3 regions of the Streptomyces sp. NPDC029296 genome follow, and region 1 is predicted to be linked to each of the others. Evidence: riboswitches for the same ligand, from Rfam matches in the RefSeq annotation. Region 1 holds a riboswitch; each other region holds the start of a gene.
What was found. A riboswitch is a leader RNA that binds a small molecule or an ion and turns the genes downstream of it on or off. The one in region 1 is predicted to bind cyclic di-AMP.
Positions count from the first base shown of each region.

Region 2: linked by a shared signal. The riboswitch ahead of ACZ4W9_RS09030 (transglycosylase family protein) and the one ahead of ACZ4W9_RS02505 (transglycosylase SLT domain-containing protein) in region 1 are both predicted to bind cyclic di-AMP.
Region 3: linked by a shared signal. The riboswitch ahead of ACZ4W9_RS29475 (M23 family metallopeptidase) and the one ahead of ACZ4W9_RS02505 (transglycosylase SLT domain-containing protein) in region 1 are both predicted to bind cyclic di-AMP.

Region 1 is NZ_JBVHXT010000002.1:214,163-220,818, forward strand. Features, by position in the region: gene ACZ4W9_RS02495 (LolA family protein) at 1-623, opposite strand, end outside; gene ACZ4W9_RS02500 (polyprenyl synthetase family protein) at 1,020-2,030, opposite strand; cyclic di-AMP (ydaO/yuaA leader) riboswitch at 2,623-2,799, shown strand; gene ACZ4W9_RS02505 (transglycosylase SLT domain-containing protein) at 2,802-3,290, shown strand; gene ACZ4W9_RS02510 (HAD family hydrolase) at 3,320-4,132, opposite strand; gene fahA (fumarylacetoacetase) at 4,437-5,654, shown strand; gene ACZ4W9_RS02520 (M56 family metallopeptidase) at 5,847-6,656, shown strand, end outside.
Region 2 is NZ_JBVHXT010000008.1:36,423-43,078, forward strand. Features, by position in the region: gene eno (phosphopyruvate hydratase) at 1-702, opposite strand, end outside; gene ACZ4W9_RS09030 (transglycosylase family protein) at 1,104-1,844, opposite strand; cyclic di-AMP (ydaO/yuaA leader) riboswitch at 1,850-2,031, opposite strand; gene ACZ4W9_RS09035 (transglycosylase family protein) at 2,214-3,365, opposite strand; gene ACZ4W9_RS09040 (cytochrome P450 family protein) at 3,534-4,820, opposite strand; gene ACZ4W9_RS09045 (nucleoside triphosphate pyrophosphohydrolase) at 4,962-6,017, opposite strand; gene ACZ4W9_RS09050 (SurA N-terminal domain-containing protein) at 6,134-6,656, opposite strand, start outside.
Region 3 is NZ_JBVHXT010000038.1:17,211-23,866, reverse strand. Features, by position in the region: gene ACZ4W9_RS29485 (dihydrofolate reductase family protein) at 1-507, shown strand, start outside; tRNA gene ACZ4W9_RS29480 (tRNA-Met) at 585-658, opposite strand; cyclic di-AMP (ydaO/yuaA leader) riboswitch at 980-1,147, shown strand; gene ACZ4W9_RS29475 (M23 family metallopeptidase) at 1,157-2,224, shown strand; gene ACZ4W9_RS29470 (aldo/keto reductase) at 2,301-3,245, shown strand; gene ACZ4W9_RS29465 (PrsW family intramembrane metalloprotease) at 3,288-4,583, opposite strand; gene trmB (tRNA (guanosine(46)-N7)-methyltransferase TrmB) at 4,644-5,459, opposite strand; gene lhgO (L-2-hydroxyglutarate oxidase) at 5,490-6,656, opposite strand, start outside.

The DNA.
Region 1 (6,656 bases):
ACGGTGACGGACGTGGTGCCGTCCACCGACTTCAGGGCCTCGTCGGCGAAGTCCTCGGGCGTGGCCGGCGGCTCGGCGCGGCGCTCCTTGCCGGATCCGGCCGCGGTGGAGTGGTAGACCTCGTTGCTCTTGCTGTCGTAGCCCCAGACGTCCTTGCCGTCGTGGACGAGGCTGTACTCGGCGCCGCGCTCCAGCAGTGACACCTTCTGCCGGTCCGGGCCGTCGGCCGCGATCCGCAGGGTGTGCATGCCGGACGCCAGCTCGGTGAACCGGGACTTCGGGTCGGCGGAGGAGCCGTCCCCGGAGCCGTCCCGGTCCCCGCCGGAGAGCAGGCCGTCCTCCAGGCCGCCGAGGTCGGGCAGGCCGAGATCTGTGGTGATCTTCACGGTGCCGGACAGCTGCCGCACGTCCGACGCGGCCATCTTCTCGATCAGCTGCTGTGCGGTGATCTTCGGCAGGTCGGGGTCGCCGGAGTCGGCGAGCGCCGGGACGAGCCCGATCGTGGCCGCCGCCACCCCCACCACCGCGACCGGGACGGCGTACCGGGCGGCTGTGCGCCGGCCGGAGCGCGGCTCCTCGTCGCGTGCGGCGCCCACTGTGTCGTCGGATTCGTACGGTGCCATGTGTGCCTTACCTCCGTCGTCGGCGGCGGCCGTTCTCACGCTGGTCAACCCTGAGCCGCCATTCTCACCCGAATCGGTGAGGAGTGGTGATATCCGTGGCTTCCATATGACCAAATCGGCGGCGCGGAAGCGTCAGCCCTCGGAGGCAACCGCGTCTACGCCTGCGGTATGACACCCGGCGGCCGGATCCTCCCCGACCCGTAAGGGTCACAGGGAGCCGCGGCCCTGTGAGGGACGCCGGGACGGGGGGAGGACCGGCCTCTGACGGTACGCCCGCAGTCGTACGGCGGTACGACGGCCGGCCGGGCGAGGGTGTGACCGTACGAACGTCAGCCGAGCGGGTGATACGGCGGTCGCCCGGAAGCACTCCGGGTCCGGCCGGCGGGGCCGGGCCGGTCAGCCGGCGCGGTGGACCACCGCGTCGCACAGCTCCACCAAGGCGGCCTTGGCGTCGCACTCCGGCAGCGGGGCGAGCGCGGCCCGCGCCTCCTCCGCGTACCGGACGGTGTCCCGGCGGGCCTGCTCCAGCGCGGGGTGGGCGCGCAGCGCGGCCAGCGCCCGGGCGTGCCGGGCGTCGTCGCCGAGGTCGGAGTCCAGCAGCTCGCACAGCGCGATGTCCTCGGCCAGTCCGAGCCGGGCGGCCCGCTCGCGCAGCCGGAGCACCGGCAGGGTCGGGATGCCCTCGCGCAGGTCGGTCCCCGGAGTCTTGCCGGACTCGTGGGAGTCGGAGGCGATGTCCAGGACGTCGTCCGCCAGCTGGAAGGCGACGCCGAGCCGCTCGCCGTACTGGGTGAGCACGTCCACGACCCGCTCGCCCGCGCCGGACATCATCGCGCCGAACCGGCAGGACACCGCGACCAGGGAGCCGGTCTTGCCGGCCAGCACGTCCAGGTAGTGCTCGACCGGGTCACGGCCGTCCGAGGGGCCCGCGGTCTCCAGGATCTGCCCGGTGACCAGGCGTTCGAACGCCAGGGCCTGCACCCGGACCGCCTCCGGGCCGAGGTCGGCGAGGATCTGGGAGGCACGCGCGAAGAGGAAGTCGCCGGTGAGGACCGCGACGGAGTTGCCCCAGCGGGTGTTGGCGCTGTCCACCCCGCGGCGCACGGCCGCCTCGTCCATGACGTCGTCGTGGTACAGCGTGGCCAGGTGGGTCAGCTCCACGACCACGGCCGAGGGCACCACCCCCGGCGCGTACGGGTCGCCGAACTGGGCGGCGAGCATCACGAGCAGTGGCCGGAATCGTTTCCCGCCGGCCCGTACGAGGTGCTGCGCGGCCTCGGTGATGAACGGGACCTCGCTCTTGGTGGCATCGAGCAAGCCTTCCTCGACAGCCGCCAATCCGGCCTGGACATCGGCTTCGAGAGCCTGGTCCCGCACGCTCAGCCCGAACGGCCCGACGACGGTCACGAGGGGTCTCCTGTCTGCTGGTGTCTGCTGGCGATTACACGGTTTGTCGATAGGTCGCTGCCATCACTCAAGTCAGCGTATCCGGTCCTGTTTCGATCACCGATAGCGCCCACCGGTCCAGCTCGGGTGGTATCGAACCATGACCGGCATGGTTTTGATCACACGGTAATAAGGGACATATATCGACTTAACGGTAATCCGGATGCCGTGTCGCGACCTCTCCACACCTTCCTCACCCTCGCCTTCCCCTCGCCGCCCCTACGACAACGACGGGCATCGCACCCCGGGTTCCATCACGACTCGGACTTCAGACCTGAATCCCACTAATCCCCCATGTCTGATTTGAAGCCTTTTGCCATTTCGTGAATTGGGTCACGCGCCCGACCGGCCCACTCCTCACACCCCATCCCCCTCCGACCCTTGCCCCGTCGGCGAGTTGGGGATTGGCGATCGCAAAGGATCAAGTACCTCATACGGAGTCGATCAAGGCCAAATGGCGCATTGGGTGAATCCGGTACTTGTTCCCGACATGTGCTCTCGCATACGTTCCGGGCCGTCGGGCGGACGCCTAATCCTGCCGCCGCCCGCGCAACCCATTCACGAACTCATTCGTACGGCAGGAGCGGGGGACCCAGGTAAGCCGCCGCGCCGGACGGCATGCGCCGCGCCGGCACGGCTCGGGGTGAAGCCGTGCCTCCTCCCGGGCACGGCCGGGCGCCTCCCCGCCCGAACCCGACAGCTCACCTCGCAGGCGCCGGAGAGGAACTTTCGATGCCCGCTGCCGCTCAGCACCGCCGTACCCGGAACGCCCGCCTCGTCCGTGCCCTCGCCGCCGCCTGCACCGGCGCCGCCGTCCTCACCCTGCCGCTCATCGGCGCGGGCAGCGCCCTCGCCGCCCCCGCCGCGGCCCCGGCGGTGTCCACCACCCCGGCCGGATACCCGAACACCCTCGACGGCTGGATCCGCGAATCGCTCGCGATCATGGCCGAGAAGAAGATCCCGGGCACCTACAACGGCATCCACCGCAACATCATCCGCGAGTCCTCCGGCAACCCGGCGGCCATCAACCTCTGGGACTCCAACGCGGCCAAGGGCATCCCGTCCAAGGGCCTGCTCCAGGTCATCGACCCGACCTTCAACGCGTACCACGTCGCCGGAACGTCCTTCGACATCTACGACCCGGTCGCGAACATCACCGCCGCCTGCAACTACGCGGCGGACCGCTACGGCTCCATCGACAACGTCTTCGGCGCCTACTGACCGGCCCGGCCGCCGCCCCCTCCCCGTGGTCAGGCGGCCGGGAACAGTCTCTCGAGGACGACGGCGACCCCGTCGTCCTCGTTCGACAGCGTGACTTCGTCGGCCACCGCCTTCAGCTCCGGATGCGCGTCGGCCATGGCGACACCGCGCGCCGCCCAGCGGAACATCGGGATGTCGTTGGGCATGTCGCCGAAGGCTAGGGCCCGTTCGGCGCCGACCCCCAGCCGCTCGGCGGCCAGCGCCAGACCGGTCGCCTTCGTCACCCCGCTCGGCTGGAGCTCCACGGTGCCCGGCCCCGACATGGTGACGCTCGCCAGCGAGCCCACCGCGGAGCGCGCCACGGCCGCCAGCTCGTCGTCGGACAGCTCGGCGTGGCGCAGCAGCACCTTGCTGATGGGCTCGGCCCACAACTCGGCACGCCGGCCGATCCGGACCGCGGGCAGCGTCGGGTGCGGCATCCGGTAGCCCGGCTCGATGAGCGTGAGCCCGTCCACGCCGTCCTGGTCGACCGCCGCGTACACCTGCCCCACCTCCGCCTCGATCTTGCCGAGCGCGGTCTCCGCCAGCTCCCGGTCCAGCCGGACCGACCACAGCAGACGGCCGGTTCGGGCGTCGTAGACCTGCGCGCCCTGACCGCACACGGCCAGTCCGGTGCGGCCGAGGCGCGCGAGCAGGGGCCGTACCCGGGGCGCCGGGCGGCCGGTGACCACCAGGTGCCGGGCCCCGGCCCGCGCCACCCGGGCGAGCGCGGCGAGCGACCGGTCGGAGACGGTGTCGTCGCCGCGCAGCAGCGTCCCGTCCAGGTCAGTGGCGATGAGGGCATATGCCGGGGAGGGTGCCATGCCCAGAGAATACGGACACCGGGGCCCGCGGACTCCCCCCTCGTTCCCCGCGATCGCACACCGCGCGGCCCCAAGTCGCCCCCGGCGACGGCCCGATGACGGCCGCACGGTGCCACCCGGGGCCGGCGAGCGGCCGCACGGCCGTCATGCCCCCCGGCCGGCCCCGACGGCGGAAGCGGTTCTCCCGGCCGCCCCGTACGCCCCCCGATGCACTGCCCATGACACGCGTGTCGGCCGTAACGTGTGGCCCGACCACATGGAACGCTTCGCCATGCATGGCACGGATGAGAGTGAGGCAGCACCCATGCCCCCCTTCGACGTCCCCGAGGGCGACCCCTTCGGCCCGCACAACCTCCCCTACGGCGTGTTCTCGCCCCGCGGCAGCACGGAGCGGAGGATCGGCGTCCGGCTCGGGAACCACGTCCTCGACGCGGGCGCCGCGGCGGCGGCGGCCGGCTCGCCCCACCAGGCGCTGCTCGCCGCCCCCACCCTCAACCCGCTGCTGGCCGCCGGCCGCGCCACCTGGTCCGGGGTACGGCGCGCCGTCACGTCCTGGATCACCGACCCGGCCCACCGCCCGACGGTCGAGCCCCTCTTCCACCCCCTGTCCGAGGTGACGCTGCACCTGCCCTTCGAGGTGGCGGACTACGTCGACTTCTACGCCTCGGAGCACCACGCCCGCAACGTCGGCCGGATCTTCCGCCCGGACGCCGAGGACAGCCTCACCCCCAACTGGAAGCACCTGCCGATCGGTTACCACGGCCGCGCCGGCACGGTCGTCGTCTCGGGCACGGACGTCGTACGGCCCTCGGGGCAGCGCAAGAGCCCCGCCGACCCCGCGCCCGTCTTCGGCCCGTCGATCCGGCTGGACATCGAGGCCGAGGTCGGCTTCGTCGTGGGCGTGCCCTCGCGGCAGGGCCGTCCGGTCGCGCTCGGCGACTTCCGCGAGCACGTCTTCGGGCTGTGCCTGCTCAACGACTGGTCCGCGCGGGACGTCCAGGCCTGGGAGTACGTCCCCCTCGGTCCGTTCCTCGGCAAGTCCTTCGCGACCTCGGTGTCGGCGTGGATCACCCCGCTGGAGGCGCTGGAGGACGCCCGCGTGGCACCTCCCGAGCGCACGCACCCGCTACTGCCCTACCTGGACGACACGGCGCCCGGCGTGGAACCCGGCGGCTACGACCTGCGGATCTCCGTCGCGGTCAACGGCCACGTCGTCTCCGAGCCGCCGTTCGCCGCCATGTACTGGACCGCCGCCCAGCAGCTCGCCCACATGACGGTGAACGGCGCCTCGCTGCGCACCGGCGACCTGTACGGCTCGGGCACCGTGAGCGGCCCGGCCGCGGACCAGCGCGGCTCGCTGCTGGAGCTGACCTGGAACGGCCGCGACCCGCTCGAACTCCCGGACGGCGAGCGGACGTTCCTGGTGGACGGGGACGTGGTGACCCTGTCGGCCTGGGCACCCGGCCCGGACGGCCGCCGGGTGGGGCTGGGCGAGGTCACGGGCCGGGTCGTCGCGGACTGAGCCACGGCGCGGCGGGCGGTGCCCGGACGGTCCGGACCGAGTCCGGCCGGATCGTCACCGGCACCTGACTCGCACGCCCTTCTTCGCCATACTGACGGGGACACGCGCACGCACCCTGTGCGGCCGTGCGTCGCGTGCCCCGTACCACCCCGCACCCGCACCCCTTTTCCGACCAGGAACCGGAGCCCCGGCATGACCGTCTGCCTGCTCCTGCTGAGCGTCGTCGCCCTGACCGCCGCCGTGCCGGCGCCGCGTGCGCTGACCCGGGCGTCCTGGCCCGAGCGGGAACCCGTGGTCGCGCTGTGGGTGTGGCAGTGCCTGGTCGCCACCGTCCTGCTGTGCTGCCTGACCGCGCTGGTGCTGGGCGCGGCGGCCGTCTTCCACACCGTCCGCGACCGGGTGTTCGCCCCCGCGCCGCCCGCCGTCACCGCCGCCTACGACCTGTCCACCGCCCCGGTGTGGGCCGCCGCGCTCACCCTGCTGCTGGCCTGCGGGGCCGCCTGGACGACGGCGATGCTGGCCCGGGAACTCTTCGAGGCCCGCCGCAGCCGGGGCCAGGCCCGCGCGCAACTGCGCGAACGCGCCCCCGAGCTGCCGCCGGGGCTGCGGGCGCCGCGCGGGCCGATGCTGGTACTGGAGGACGAGTACCCGGACGCCTGGTGGATGCCGGGGCACCCGCCGCAGCTCGTCGTCACCACGGGGGCGCTGCACCGCCTCACCGACCTCCAGCTCGACGCCGTCCTCACCCATGAGCGCGGTCACGCCCGCGCCCACCACGACTGGCTGCTGCACCTGTCCACGGCGCTCGCCACGGGCTTCCCGCGGGTGCCGCTGTTCGCCCACTTCTGCGACCAGACGCACCGCCTGGTCGAGCTGGCCGCCGACGACGCGGCCTCCCGGCGCTGCGGGCACCTCACCACGGCCCTCGCCCTGATCGAGCTGAACCAGCACCGGGGCGTGCTCTCCTGCGACTCCAGCCGCCATCTGCTGGGCGAGCGTGTC
Region 2 (6,656 bases), on a different contig from region 1:
GCCGGGGGTGTAGCCGGCCTCCTTGATCGCCTCGAGGATGAGGTCGAGGGCCTCGCGGTTGGAGCCGAGGTTGGGGGCGAAGCCGCCCTCGTCGCCGAGGCCGGTGGACAGGCCCTTGTTCTTCAGGACCTTCTTCAGGGTGTGGTAGACCTCGGTGCCCCAGCGCAGCGCCTCGGAGAAGGACTCCGCGCCGATCGGGGCGATCATGAACTCCTGGATGTCCACGTTGGAGTCGGCGTGCGAGCCGCCGTTCAGGATGTTCATCATCGGCACCGGCAGCAGGTGCGCGTTCGGGCCGCCCAGGTAGCGGAAGAGCGGCAGGTCGCTGGCCTCGGAGGCGGCGTGGGCGACGGCGAGCGAGACGCCGAGGATGGCGTTGGCGCCGAGGGAGCCCTTGTTGTCGGTGGCGTCCAGGTCGAACATGGCCTGGTCGATCAGGCGCTGCTCGGTGGCGTCGTAGCCGACCAGCTCGGGGCCGATCTGCTCGATGACGGCCAGGACGGCCTTCTCGACGCCCTTGCCCTGGTAGCGGTTCGGGTCACCGTCGCGCAGCTCGATGGCCTCGAAGGCGCCGGTCGAGGCGCCGGACGGGACGGCGGCACGACCCGTGCTGCCGTCGTCGAGGCCGACCTCGACCTCGACCGTGGGGTTGCCTCGGGAGTCCAGGATTTCCCGGGCTACGACGACGTCGATGGACGGCACGAGCATCTCCTTCTTGGATGTGACGCTGGAAGTGCGGGGCTGGTGTGCCTTGCGACTAGAGCCTAACCGTCCCGGGCGCCTTGGCCACCGACCGACCGTCCCGTGGACAGACCGACGGTACCTTTTGTTTTCAATCGAAACAAAGGGGTCCGGGGCGGCCGGGGGGCGCCGGGTGCCGGGGCGGGCGCGAAAAAAGCCCCGCCCCGGCGCGTACGGGGGAGAACGCGCCGGGGCGGGGAGCCCGTGGGGACGGGGGTGACCCGCACGGGGTCTTGCGGGGGGATCCGCCGGGACGCGCGGACCCCGGGGACTTCAGGGGTCCGCCCGCCCGTGCGGGTCCGTGGCTCTCGGGGGGCCCGCCGGGAAGTACGGGCCCTGGGGTCCGGCCGGGGGGCCGGGGATCACTTCAGGTGGAGCTGCTGACCCGGGTAGATGAGGTCGGCGTCCTGGACGATGTCCTTGTTCAGCTCGAACAGCTTCTCCCAGCCGCCCGCGACCTGGTGCCGCGCGGCGATGGTGCCGAGCGTGTCGCCCTGGACGACCTTGTACTCGCCGTCGCCCTTCTCGACCTTCTTGCCGGTCGGGGTGGTGACGGTCTTGCCCGTGCTGCCGCCGGTGCTCTTGCTCGTGCCGGTGGAGGCGGCCGGGCGCTCGGCGGAGCGGGAGGCGGCCTGCTGGTCGGCGGAGCGGGTGGAGGTGCCCGAGTCCTGGGTGGACGGCGTGGACGGGGCGGACGGCGCCGGGGTGCTCGGGGCGGAGCCGTTGTAGGGGGAGCTCGACAGGCCCGTGCCGCAGACCGGCCAGGCGCCCTTGCCCTGGGAGGCGAGGACCTTCTCGGCGACGGAGATCTGCTGCGCCTTGGAGGCCTTGTCGGCGGTGGAGGCGTACTGCGTGCCGCCGTACGCGGCCCAGGTGGAGGCGGAGAACTGCAGACCGCCGTAGTAGCCGTTGCCGGTGTTGATGGACCAGTTGCCGCCGGACTCGCACTGGGCGACCGTGTCCCACTGGGAGGCGGTGGCGGCGGAGGCGTTGCCGGCCGCCATCAGCGGGGCGGCGACGGCGGCGCCGGTGACACCGGCGAGCGTGACGGCGCGGACGGCCTTGGACGGACGACGGTGCTTGCCCTTGCCGGTAAACAGCATGGATCGATTCCCCTCACCGACGCCTACGAGGTGAGCTGTCGGGTTCGGGCCGGTTGAGTTGCCCGGCCGCGTCGTCCGCTTGCGCGTGACGCGGCTTCACCCCCAGCCGGTCCCAGCTTCAACTGCCGGGCCCGGCACTTACCTTGGGTCCCCCGCTCCTGCCTACGGCGCTTGGCGCGACGACTGTTCCCGGGCGGCCGCTGGCAGGATTCGGCGTGGCGGCTGCCGGGGCTCGTGGTGACGAGCGGCTTCGACCGTAGACAGGTGATCGCCGGAATTTCAAAGACGATCAGGGCTTCTGAGACTCATCCCACACTTTCGCCAAACCGGACATCAAGGCGTTAAGCGGGGCGTCAAGTCCCGGCGTTTTCAGCCCGTTTCGCCCTGGACATCCAGGGTCTGACCGGCGGTGATGCGGTCGGGGTCGGCACCGATGGCCTTCTTGTTGCCGGCGTACAGCGCGTGCCACCCGCCGTCGACGTCAAGGGAGTCGGCGATGGAGGACAGCGAGTCGCCCTCGCGGACCGTGTAGGTGTCCGGTTCGCGGGAGGCGTGCCGGCCGGACGGGGCGGCATTATGACCGTTTGTCACGCTTTCGTCGGCGCTCCCGCCCCGGTGGCGTCCGCCGGTGCCGACGGCGCCGGTGTCGACCAGGCTCCAGGAACCGGCCGCGCGCTGCGGGTTGTTCACGGCCCCGGGGTCCGGGGTGGCCGCCGGGGAGCCGCCGGCGCCCTGGGTGCTTCCGGTGTCCGGCGTGGCGGACTTGTCGGACTTGGGGGTATCGGTCCCGGTGGAACCGGTGCCCTTGCCCGTGTCCTCGTCCGCCGCCCGGCCCGCGTCGTCGCCGGTCCCGTTGTCCGCGCCCGTACCGGCGTCCTCGCCGGTGCCGGTGCCGGTGTCCGCGTCCTTGCCCTTGTCGTTGCCCTTGCCCTTGCCCGGCTCGGCGGTGGGCGTGCCGGTCGGGTCCGAGGAGGAGCCGTCGGCGGGGCCGGTGCCGGTGGAGGGTGACGCGTCCGGCAGCCCGGACGAGCCGGAGGCGTCGGGGGTCGCGGAGGTACCGGAGCCGTCGGCCGATCCGGACGAGTCACCGGAACCGCCGGCCCCGCCGGAGTCGCCGACGCCCGTGTCGACGTCCATGGAGCCCGAGTTGCGCGTCAGGCCGGACAGCAGGGCACAGGTGGCCCAGGGAGTGGTGCCCCGGTCGGCCAGGATCTTCTCGGCGACGGCGATCTGCTGCTGGCGGCTGGCCTGGTCGGCGCTGGCCGCGTACTGGCCGCCGCCGTACTTGTCCCAGTCGTCCTGCGAGATCTGCAGGCCGCCGTGGTACCCGTTCCCGGTGTCCGCGCTCCAGGAGCCGCCGCTCTCGCACTCGGCCACCTTGTCCCACGTGGTGCCGTCGGCCGCGTTGGCGCTCGCGGCGCCGAGCAGCGGGATGGCGATGGCGGAGCCGGTCACGCCGGCCGCGACGAGGAGGGCCGGAGCCTGGCGGGGGCGACGGTGTCGGCCGTTCCCGGTGAGCATGCAGAAGCCTTTCGAGCGACAGCAGGGCCGGCGCGGCGGTTGGAGCCGCTCGCCGCGCTGATGGGTGAACGTATCGGCAGACGATCACTTGTCACAAGTTCATGCCGCACAGATCACGTGAAGATCACAGAGTTGAGAAAGTGTCATCTCGCCGGGGAGAGACTGTGTTCAGGCGGTCGGCGTGAACTCCACCGGCAGGGTGCGCAGGCCGCGCATGATGAGCCCGCCGCGCCAGCGCAGCTCGGCCGGATCGGCGGCCAGCCGCAGGTCGGGCAGGCGGGTGAACAGGGTGGCCAGCGCGGTCTGGCCCTCCAGCCGGGCGAGCGGCGCGCCCAGGCAGTAGTGGATGCCGTGGCCGTAGCCGAGGTGCTGGTTGTCGCGGCGGCCGAGGTCCAGCACGTCCGGGTCGGCGAACCGCTCGGGGTCCCGGTCCGCGGCGGCGAGCACGACGAGCACCGGGTCGCCTTGCGCGATCCGCTTTCCGCCGATGGTCAGCGGCTCGGTGGCGAACCGCCAGGTGGCCAGCTCCACCGGGCCGTCGTAGCGCAGCAGTTCCTCGACGCCGGTCTCCAGCAGGTCCCGTTCGCCGCGGGCCAGGGAGCCCTGGAGCCGGGTGCGCTGCCCGGGGTGGGTGAGCAGGGCGTAGGTGCCGTTGCCGATGAGGTTGACGGTGGTCTCGAAGCCGGCGAACAGCAGGATGAAGGCCATGGCGGCGGCCTCGTTCTCGGTGAGGTGCTCGCCGTGGTCGGAGGCGCGGATGAGGCCGGAGATCAGGTCCTCGCCGGGCGCGGGCGTGGCGGACAGCGCCTCGCGCTTGCGGTGGATCAGCTCGGCGAGGTAGCCGCGCATCTTCTTCACCGACCGCGCGACCCCGCCCCTCGGTCCGCCCCCGTGCCGGATCATCATGCCCGCCCAGTCCCGGAAGTCGTCCTGGTCCTCGCGCGGGACGCCGAGCAGGTCGCAGATGGCGTAGATGGGCAGCGGGAAGGCGAAGTCGTGGATGAGGTCGGCGGAGCCGGTCTCGGCGAACCGGTCGATGAGCCGGTCGGTCAGCTCCTGCACCCGGGGCGCGAACTCGGCGACCCGGCGCGGGGTGAACGCCTTGCTGACCAGCCGCCGCAGCCGGGTGTGGTCCGGGGGGTCGATGTTCAGCAGGTGCGTCATCAGCTCGGCCTTGCGCTCGCCGGGGATGCCGGTCTTGCCCTTGGCGTGCGCGGGCTCGTCGTGGTGCGCCGGGTTCTTGCTCAGCCGCTGGTCGGCCAGGGCCTGCCGGGCATCGGCGTACCGGGTGACCAGCCACGCCTCGACCCCGCTCGGCAGCCGCGTGCGGTGCACCGGGGCGTGCTCGCGCAGCCAGGCGTAGGCGGGGTAGGGGTCGGCGGCGAACTCCCACGTGAAGAGGGCGGGGGCCGGCTGGTCGGGGCCCGGCTGGTCGGGATGGTGCTGCTCGGTCACTCCTCGACCGTATCCGGAGCCCCGGGCGGCTCGCCGGGGGCCTCGCGGGCGGCGTGGTGCCCGCGGCCGGCCGCCTCCCGCCACCAGCGCCGGGCCTCCTCTTCCTTGCCCTGCCGGTCCAGCAGGGCACCGAGGCGGTACCTACCCCTCGGCTCCCTCGTCTCCCTCGGCCCCCTCGCCCTGCTCTCCGCCGCCGGCCGCGCGCGCCGCCTCACTGTCCTTGATCGCGTCCCGGTACACCCGGGCCGCCGCCCGCAGCGCCGCCTCCGGGTCGACGCCGTCCGCCTCGGCGCGCACCGCCAGCGCCAGCAGTGCGTACCCGATGCCCTCCCCGCGGGGCAGGGGCACCTCCAGGCCCGCCGTACGCACCCGGGAGGCGAGCTTGGCGGCGAGGGCCAGGCCGGGCTGGCCGAGCGGGACGCCCTCCGTCACGGAGGTGCGCTGCTTCTCCTCGGCCTTGGTGCGCAGCCAGTGCTCCTTGACGTCCTCCGGGGTCTCGGCCACCTCGTCGCCGAAGACGTGCGGGTGGCGGTGGATGAGCTTGGCGACGATGCCGCCCGCCACGTCGTCGACGGAGAAGGGCGCGTCCGGGTCCTCCTCGGCGATCCGGGAGTGGAAGACGACCTGGAGGAGGACGTCGCCCAGCTCCTCGCGCAGCTCCGCGCGGTCGCCGGCCTCGATCGCCTCGACCAGTTCGTAGGCCTCCTCGATGCCGTACTTGGCCAGGCCCTCGTGGGTCTGCCGGGAGGACCAGGGGCACTCGGCGCGGATGCGGTCCATGACCTGCACCAGGTCCAGCAGGCGGGCGCCGGGCAGGTCGTAGGAGGCGGGGAGCAGCTCCAGCTCGGGCATGGCGACCCGGCCGGAGCCGGCCAGGCGGGCGAGGCCGTCGGTGAGCGCCGGCTCGCCCTCGCCGGTCGCCACGACCACCACCGTCCGCCCGCCGGCGCAGGCGTCGACCAGTTCCGGCGCGGTGGGGGACGCCTGCGTCACCGCTATCCCGGCCTCCCGCAGATACGGCAGCTGGGGATGCGCGCCGTCCGCGCACAGCACGGTGTCGGCGGCGCGCAGGGCCTGCCAGGCGGGCCAGGACAGCAGGCCGGGGGCGACGCGGTGGCTGGTGGTCAGCAGGACGACGCGGCCGGGGGCGGCTTCCCGGCCGGGGGCGGGACGGGCTTCGGCACTGGATTCGTTCACGATCCGAACGTAACCCACGGCTCGGAAGCGTGGATCGAGTTGTCCACAGGGCCGAGGACTCGTGTGATCGTATGACCGAACCGGCCGCCCACACCGACCCGTCTACGCCGCCCCGCCTACGCCGTCACGGGCTGCCCGCCCGCCGCCGTGACCTCCCGGACCCACGGTGTCTTGGCGTCCACCCGGCTGCTCTTCTGCACGTCCCAGGTGCCGTAGCGCGGGTTGAGGTCGACGTGGAGGTTCGTGGACGCCTTGGACAGGGCCTGCCAGAACGCGGGCTGGCTGGTGTCGGTGCCGAGCTTGGCGGCGAGCTTCTGCGCCTCCAGTTGCAGGCGCAGGTTGTCGTCGAGACGGGCCGGTGAGATGCCGTACTTCTGCAGCCAGGCCATCTCCAGGCCCTTGCCGCCGCCGGCCTGCTGCTCCAGGCCGGCGCGCATCTGCTGGATCTCCTTGCGGGTGACCGAGACGCCCTTGTCCCGGGCGGCGTGGTGCAGGACCCGGTCGAGCACCATGTTGTGCAGGGTGTCGCGGGTGAGGCTGCTGGTGGAGGAGACGACCTGCTGGTACTGCGTGTCGTCCGGCACCGCGGCCCGCTGGGCCCGGCGGACCTCGTCGACCCGGCTCTCCAGCTGGGCGACG
Region 3 (6,656 bases), on a different contig from region 1:
GACGTCGTCCTCGTGCGCTACGCCCCCACGGCTCCCGGCACCGGTACGGCCGCCACCGCCGCCGACCGCCACTGGCTGCGCACCGCCTGCGAGCTGGCGGCCCTGTGCCCGCCGTCGCGGACGGCGTTCAGCGTCGGCGCGGTCGTGGTGGCCGCCGACGGCACCGAACTGGCCCGGGGACACTCCCGCGAGGGCGGCGACACGGTGGTGCACGCGGAGGAGGCGGCGCTCGCGAAGATCGACCCGGCCGAGCCGCGCCTCGCCGGCGCCACGGTGTACTCCAGCCTGGAGCCGTGCACCCGCCGTGCCTCCCGGCCGGCGCCCTGCGCCGAGCTGATCCTGCGGGCGGGGGTGCGGCGGGTGGTCACCGCCTGGCGGGAGCCCGACACCTTCGTCACGGCGGCCGACGGGGCGGGCGCGCTGAGCGCGGCGGGCGTACGGGTCGTCGTCCTGCCGGAGCTGGAGGAGCCGGCCAAGGCGCCGAACGCCCATCTTCTGCCGGGCTGAGCGTGCGCCCGGGCGCACCCGGGCGCACATACACCCAGGGCCCGGAATCCTTGGGATTCCGGGCCCTGGGCCTTCAGTAGCGGGGACAGGATTTGAACCTGCGACCTCTGGGTTATGAGCCCAGCGAGCTACCGAGCTGCTCCACCCCGCGTCGTTGTGACTCCAGTGTACGCCATGCGCGGGATGGTTCGCACACCGGTTTTCGCGGGCCCCGGGACGGGCGGCCCCGCGGGTCACGCAAGGTGACCGGACGAGCGCCGTACGCATAACATCTGAGTCACCATCAAAATCCCGAGTGACTGCTGAACCCTCCCGGGGGTCAGGCAACTCGCCCGCTTTGGCGGGATAGTTGCCGATAACTCCACCAGTAAAAAGCGTGTTGATCAAGGGGGACGGCTTGGAAAGTGACTGGCAGGTCTATTAACGTTCGATAACGCAGCGCGGTCGTCCCAGCCGTCACAAGAGGCGGCTCCGTGCGCACGCGCCGAATCCCGCGAGGGAACCGGGGAACCACCATTTGGGGTGAATCACGCGGATACCGTCGTGTACTCACGCGAGTCCACGACCGGATATACGCGCGTAGGAGACCTTCCTGCTCCGAACCCGTCAGCTAACCCGGTAGGCGGAGGAAGGAAAGGAGCGCGCCCGCGTGGCGTCCAACCGGCCTGTCCCCGAAGCCCCGTCCATACCGGCACAGCGCGAGACCGAGCCCGAGCCCGAGACCTTCGGCTACGGCGCCTACCGCGCCGACGAGGGCCCGTGGGAGGAATGGAACCCCACCGAGGACTCCGTCGCCCCGGTCCGCGGCCGGCACCGGGTCGCCAAGCAGCGCGGCGGCTTCGCGCGCAGCTCCACCGTCCTCGGCGTCGGCGTCATGGCCGCCGTCGGCGCGGGCGGCATGGCCAGCGCCAACACCGGCAAGCCGCCGGTGTCCATCTCCCTGCCGGACCTGCCCTCGGTCGGCTCCCTCTTCCACGACGGCTCCGGCGACGCCGAGCCCGCCGCCGAGGCCACCGCGCTCAGCACCGTCGCCGTGGCCTCCGGCACGGACCGGGACAGCGCCGACGCGGGCGAGGTGCTGCGCAACCGGATCATGGCGCAGGCCGAGCAGCAGCAGGGCCAGGCCGACAGCAAGGCGGCCGCCGCCGCGCTCGCCGCCGCCGAGAAGCAGACCGCGCGGGCCGCCGCCGAGGCGGAACAGGAGGCCGCCGCCAAGGCCGCCGCCGCCAAGGAGAAGGCGGAGGCCGACGCGGAGAAGGCCGAGGCCGAGGCGAAGAAGGCGGCGGAGGAGAAGCGGCTGGCCGAGCTGGCCAAGCAGTACGCGCTCCCGACCTCCTCGTACACGATCACCTCGACGTTCGGGCAGGCCGGCTCGATGTGGTCCTCCGGCCACCACACCGGGCTCGACTTCGCCGCGCCCACCGGCACCCTGATCAAGGCTGTGCACAGCGGCACGATCACCGAGGCGGCCCTGGCCGGCGCCTACGGCTACCGCACCATCCTGACCCTGGACGACGGCACCGAGCTGTGGTTCTGCCACCAGTCCTCGATCAACGTCACGGTCGGCCAGAAGGTCACCACCGGCGAGGTCATCGGCCGCGTCGGCGCCACCGGCAACGTCACCGGCCCGCACCTGCACCTGGAGATCCACCCCGCCGGCTCGTCCGCCGGCATCGACCCGATGGCCTGGCTGCGCGACAAGGGCCTCAACCCCTGACGGCCTTCCCGGAAGACCCGGGAATCCGGCGCCGGCGGCGGGATGCGATGAGCCCCCGCCGGCGTTGGCATGACGTATGACGTCACTTCGTACACTCGGCTCCTCCGACCTCGAGGTCTTCCCGCTCTGCCTGGGCGGCAACGTCTTCGGCTGGACCGCCGACGAGCAGACCTCCTTCGCCGTCCTCGACTCCTACACCGCGGCCGGCGGCAACTTCATCGACACCGCCGACGTCTACTCGGCCTGGGCCGAGGGCAACAAGGGCGGCGAATCGGAGACGATCCTCGGCGCGTGGCTGAAGGCCCGCGGCAACCGCTCCGACGTGGTCGTCGCGACCAAGGTCAGCCAGCACCCGGAGTACCAGGGCCTGTCGGCCGCCACCATCAAGGCCGCCGCCGACGCCTCGCTGCGCCGCCTGGGCACCGACTACATCGACCTCTACTACACCCACTTCGACCAGCCCGAGGTGCCGGTCGAGGAGATCATCGGCGCGCTGGACGAGCTGGTGAAGGCCGGCAAGGTCCGGCACATCGCCGCCTCCAACATCACCGCCGAGCGCCTGCGCGAGTCCCTGGAGTTCTCCGACCGCGAGGGCCTCGCCCGCTACGTCGCCCTCCAGCCGCACTACAACCTGGTCTCCCGCGACACCTACGAGGGCCCGCTCCAGGAACTCGTCGCCCGTGAGGGCCTGTCCGTCGTCCCGTACTTCGCGCTCGCCTCGGGCTTCCTGACCGGCAAGTACCGGCCCGGCGAGAGCGTCGACAGCGCCCGCGCCGACCGGGTCCAGGACTACCTGGCATCCGAGCGCGGCCGGAAGGTCCTGACGGCCCTGGACGAGGTCGCCGCCGCCCACGGGGCCCCCGTCGCCACGGTCGCCCTGGCCTGGCTGGCCGCCCAGCCGACGGTCACCGCCCCGATCGCCTCGGCCCGCACGGTGGAGCAGCTGCCGGCGCTGCTCGGCGTGGCGGACCTGGAGCTCACGGACGCGGAGGTGGCGAAGCTGACGGAGGCCTCGGCCTGACCGCTTCCCGGCGGTACCCGCCCGCCGTGCGGGCCCGTGCGGTCAGGTCCGGTACGGGTTGTACAGGGCGTAGGGCACCGCCGGGTGTCCGTACGGCGCCGCCGCCCGGTACACCGGGACCGCGGCGGCGGCCCGGCCCGCGTACTCCAGCGCCGGCCGGGCCAGGTGCCGCCGCTTCCACAGCTCCTCCAGCAGCTCCCGCTCCCGGGGGACGAAGTCCGCCCCGGCCCTGCCCGCGCGCCCGCGCTGGCGCAGGAACGCGAGCGAGGTGGCGTACCCCTCGTAGCGGGCCACCTCGCGCGCCGCCGGGCGGCCGTGGTGGTGCCGGGCGTAGTCCCGGGCCATCCGGCGCGCCCGCATCGATCCGAGCGCGAAGGGCTCGGCCGGGCCCAGCCACCCGGCCAGCACATACGCCGGCAGCTCGGCCCGCACCAGGCGCAGCTCCCGCTGCCGGGTCCAGACCGCGAGCCAGGTCACCAGCCCGAAGACGGGCACCATGAAGCCGCCGTAGACGGCGAAGAACCCGTACTGCCCGAAGGTGGCCGAGCCGTTCCAGAGGGCGTGCATGCCCATCGCGAGCAGCAGTCCGCACACCGGCAGCAGGATCCGCCGGGCGGGCCGGCGCTCGGCGGACAGCGCGGCGATGCCGAAGCCGATGCCGGTCAGGACGGTGAACAGGGGGTGCGCGAACGGGGACATCACGATGCGCACGAAGAAGGTGGCGGCGGTGACGGAGGAGATGCCCCGGTCGCCGGTGAGCTGGTCGGTCCCGAAGGCCGTGCCGAGGTAGAGGATGTTCTCGGTGAACGCGAACCCGGTGGCGGTGATCCCCGCTATCACCACGCCGTCCACGATCCCGGTGAAGTCGCGTCTGCGGAAGAGGAAGACCAGCAGGACGGCGGCGGCCTTCGCGGACTCCTCCACGATCGGCGCTATCACCGTGGCGCCGAGGGTGTCGGCGCTCGCCGGGTCGGCGGTGGAGGTGGCGATCCACTCCGTGGCGAAGCTGTTGGCCACGATGGCGATCAGCGCCGCCGCGCAGGCACCCCAGGCGAAGGAGAACACCAGGTTCCGCCACGGTCCCGGCGCCACCCGGTCCAGCCACCGGAAGGCGGCCAGCAGCCACGGCACCGGCAGCACGGCCAGCCCGAGCCCGACGAGGAACCCGTCCGTGCCGGTCTGCCGCCGCACGAGCGCCAGGATGACCAGCCCGGACAGCGCCAGCAGCGTGCTCGGCGCCCCGTACCGCACCCACCTGCGCTGCCACCAGTGCGGGTGGCGGAGCACACCGTCGCCGGGGCTCGGAGGACGGGTCGCGGACGGAGGACTGGTGGCCACGGCATCGACCCTAACGGTGGCGGGACGAGGGGCCGATCGGATGACCGGCCCGCCGGTCGGCTATCCGTCCCGGCGGTGCGGTACACGCCGGAACAGCAGATCGTTCACGACGTGTCCCTTGTCCAGTCCCTGTCCCTCGAAACGGGTCAGCGGCCGGAACTCCGGGCGCGGCGCGAAACCGCCGTCCGGCCGGGTGTTCTCGAAGTCCGGGTGCGCGGTGAGCACCTCCAGCATCTGCTCGGCGTACGGCTCCCAGTCCGTCGCGCAGTGCAGCAGCGCGCCGGGCTTCAGCCGGGTCGCGGCGAGCGTCAGGAACTCCGGCTGGATGAGCCGCCGCTTGTGGTGCCGCTTCTTGGGCCAGGGGTCGGGGAAGTAGACGCGCAGCCCGTCCAGCGCGTCCGGGCGGAGCATCTCGCGGAGCAGGATGATCGCGTCGCCGTTGCCCACCCGGACGTTGGTGAGGCCGCCCCGGTCGGCGAGACCCAGCAGGTTGCCCTGGCCGGGGGTGTGCACGTCGACGGCGAGGATGTTGGTGTCCGGGTCGCCCGCGGCCATCCGCGCGGTGGCCTCGCCCATCCCGAAGCCGATCTCCAGGACCACGGGACGGTCGTTGCCGAACAGCTCGGCGAGGTCGATCACCCGCTGCCCGTCGATGTCCAGCCCCCACTGGGGCCACAGTCGCTGCAGCGCCTCGGCCTGCCCGGCCGTCACCCGGCTGCGCCGCGGCTGGAAGCTGCGGATCCGCCGCTCGAAGTGCGAACCCGCGGGGTCCGCCTTCGGTCCGTCCGGAAAGCGCGGTTCGCCCTTGGCCCGGGCGGGCCGGACGGGGTCACCGGGGGCGGGCGGGGCGGCGGGGGTGTTCAGGGAGTCAGACACAATAGGGTCAATTTTACGGGTCCGGGCAGCTCACCCCGGCGCCCCGAGCATGGCCAGCGCCCGGCGCCCGATCTCGCGTCCGATCGGCAGCGAGGCGGTGGCCGCGGGCGACGGCGCGTTCAGCACGTGCACCGCCCGCGCGCCCTCCCGGATCAGGAAGTCGTCCACCAGCGTTCCGTCCCGCAGCACCGCCTGCGCCCGCACCCCGGCCGGGGCCGGCACCAGGTCCCCGGCGTCCACGCCGGGCAGCAGTCTTCGCACCGCCTCCAGGAACGCCCCCTTGGACACCGAGCGGCGCAGCTCGCCCGCCCCGTACCGCCAGTGCCGCCGGGCGATCGCCCACGCACCCGGCCACGCCAGGGTGCCGGCCAGTTCCCGGGGCCGCAGGACCGTCCAGCCGTACCCCTCGCGGGCCAGCGCCGGCACCGCGTTGGGCCCGATGTGCACGCCCCCGTCGATCCCCCGGGTCAGATGCACTCCGAGGAACGGGAACGCCGGGTCCGGCACCGGATACACCAGGCCCCGCACCAGCTCGGGCCGGGCCAGTTCGTAGTACTCCCCGCGGAACGGCACGATCCGCATCCCGGGCTCGTCCCCGGTGAGCCGCGCCACCTCGTCGCACTGCAGCCCGGCGCAGTTCACCAGCACGCGCCCGCGGACGACGTCCCCGGCGGCGGTGCGCACGGCCACGCCCCGCTCCGGCCGCCGGTCCACCCGGACGACCCGGGCGCCGTACCGGATCTCCGCCCCGGAGGCGCGGGCCAGCTCCCGGGCCACGGCCGCGTAGTCGCACACGCCGGTCGTGCCGACGTGTATCGCGGCCAGGCCGCGCACCTCCGGTTCGTACTCGGCGATCTGCGCGGGTCCCAGCTCCCGCACCGGGATGCCGTTCTCCCGGCCCCGCTGCACGAGCGCGTGCAGCCGCGGCAGCTCCGCCCGCTCGGTGGCGACGATCAGCTTGCCGGTGACGGCGTGGGCGACGCCGTACTCGGCGCAGAACTTCACCATCTCGGCGGCGCCCCGCACCGCGCAGCGCGCCTTGAGGGAGCCCGGGCGGTAGTAGATCCCGCTGTGGATGACCCCGCTGTTGCGTCCCGTCTGGTGCCGGGCCGGCCCGTCCTCCTTCTCCAGCACGGTCACGCGCGTGCCCGGCGCCGCCCGCGTGATCGCGTACGCCGCCGACAGCCCGACGATCCC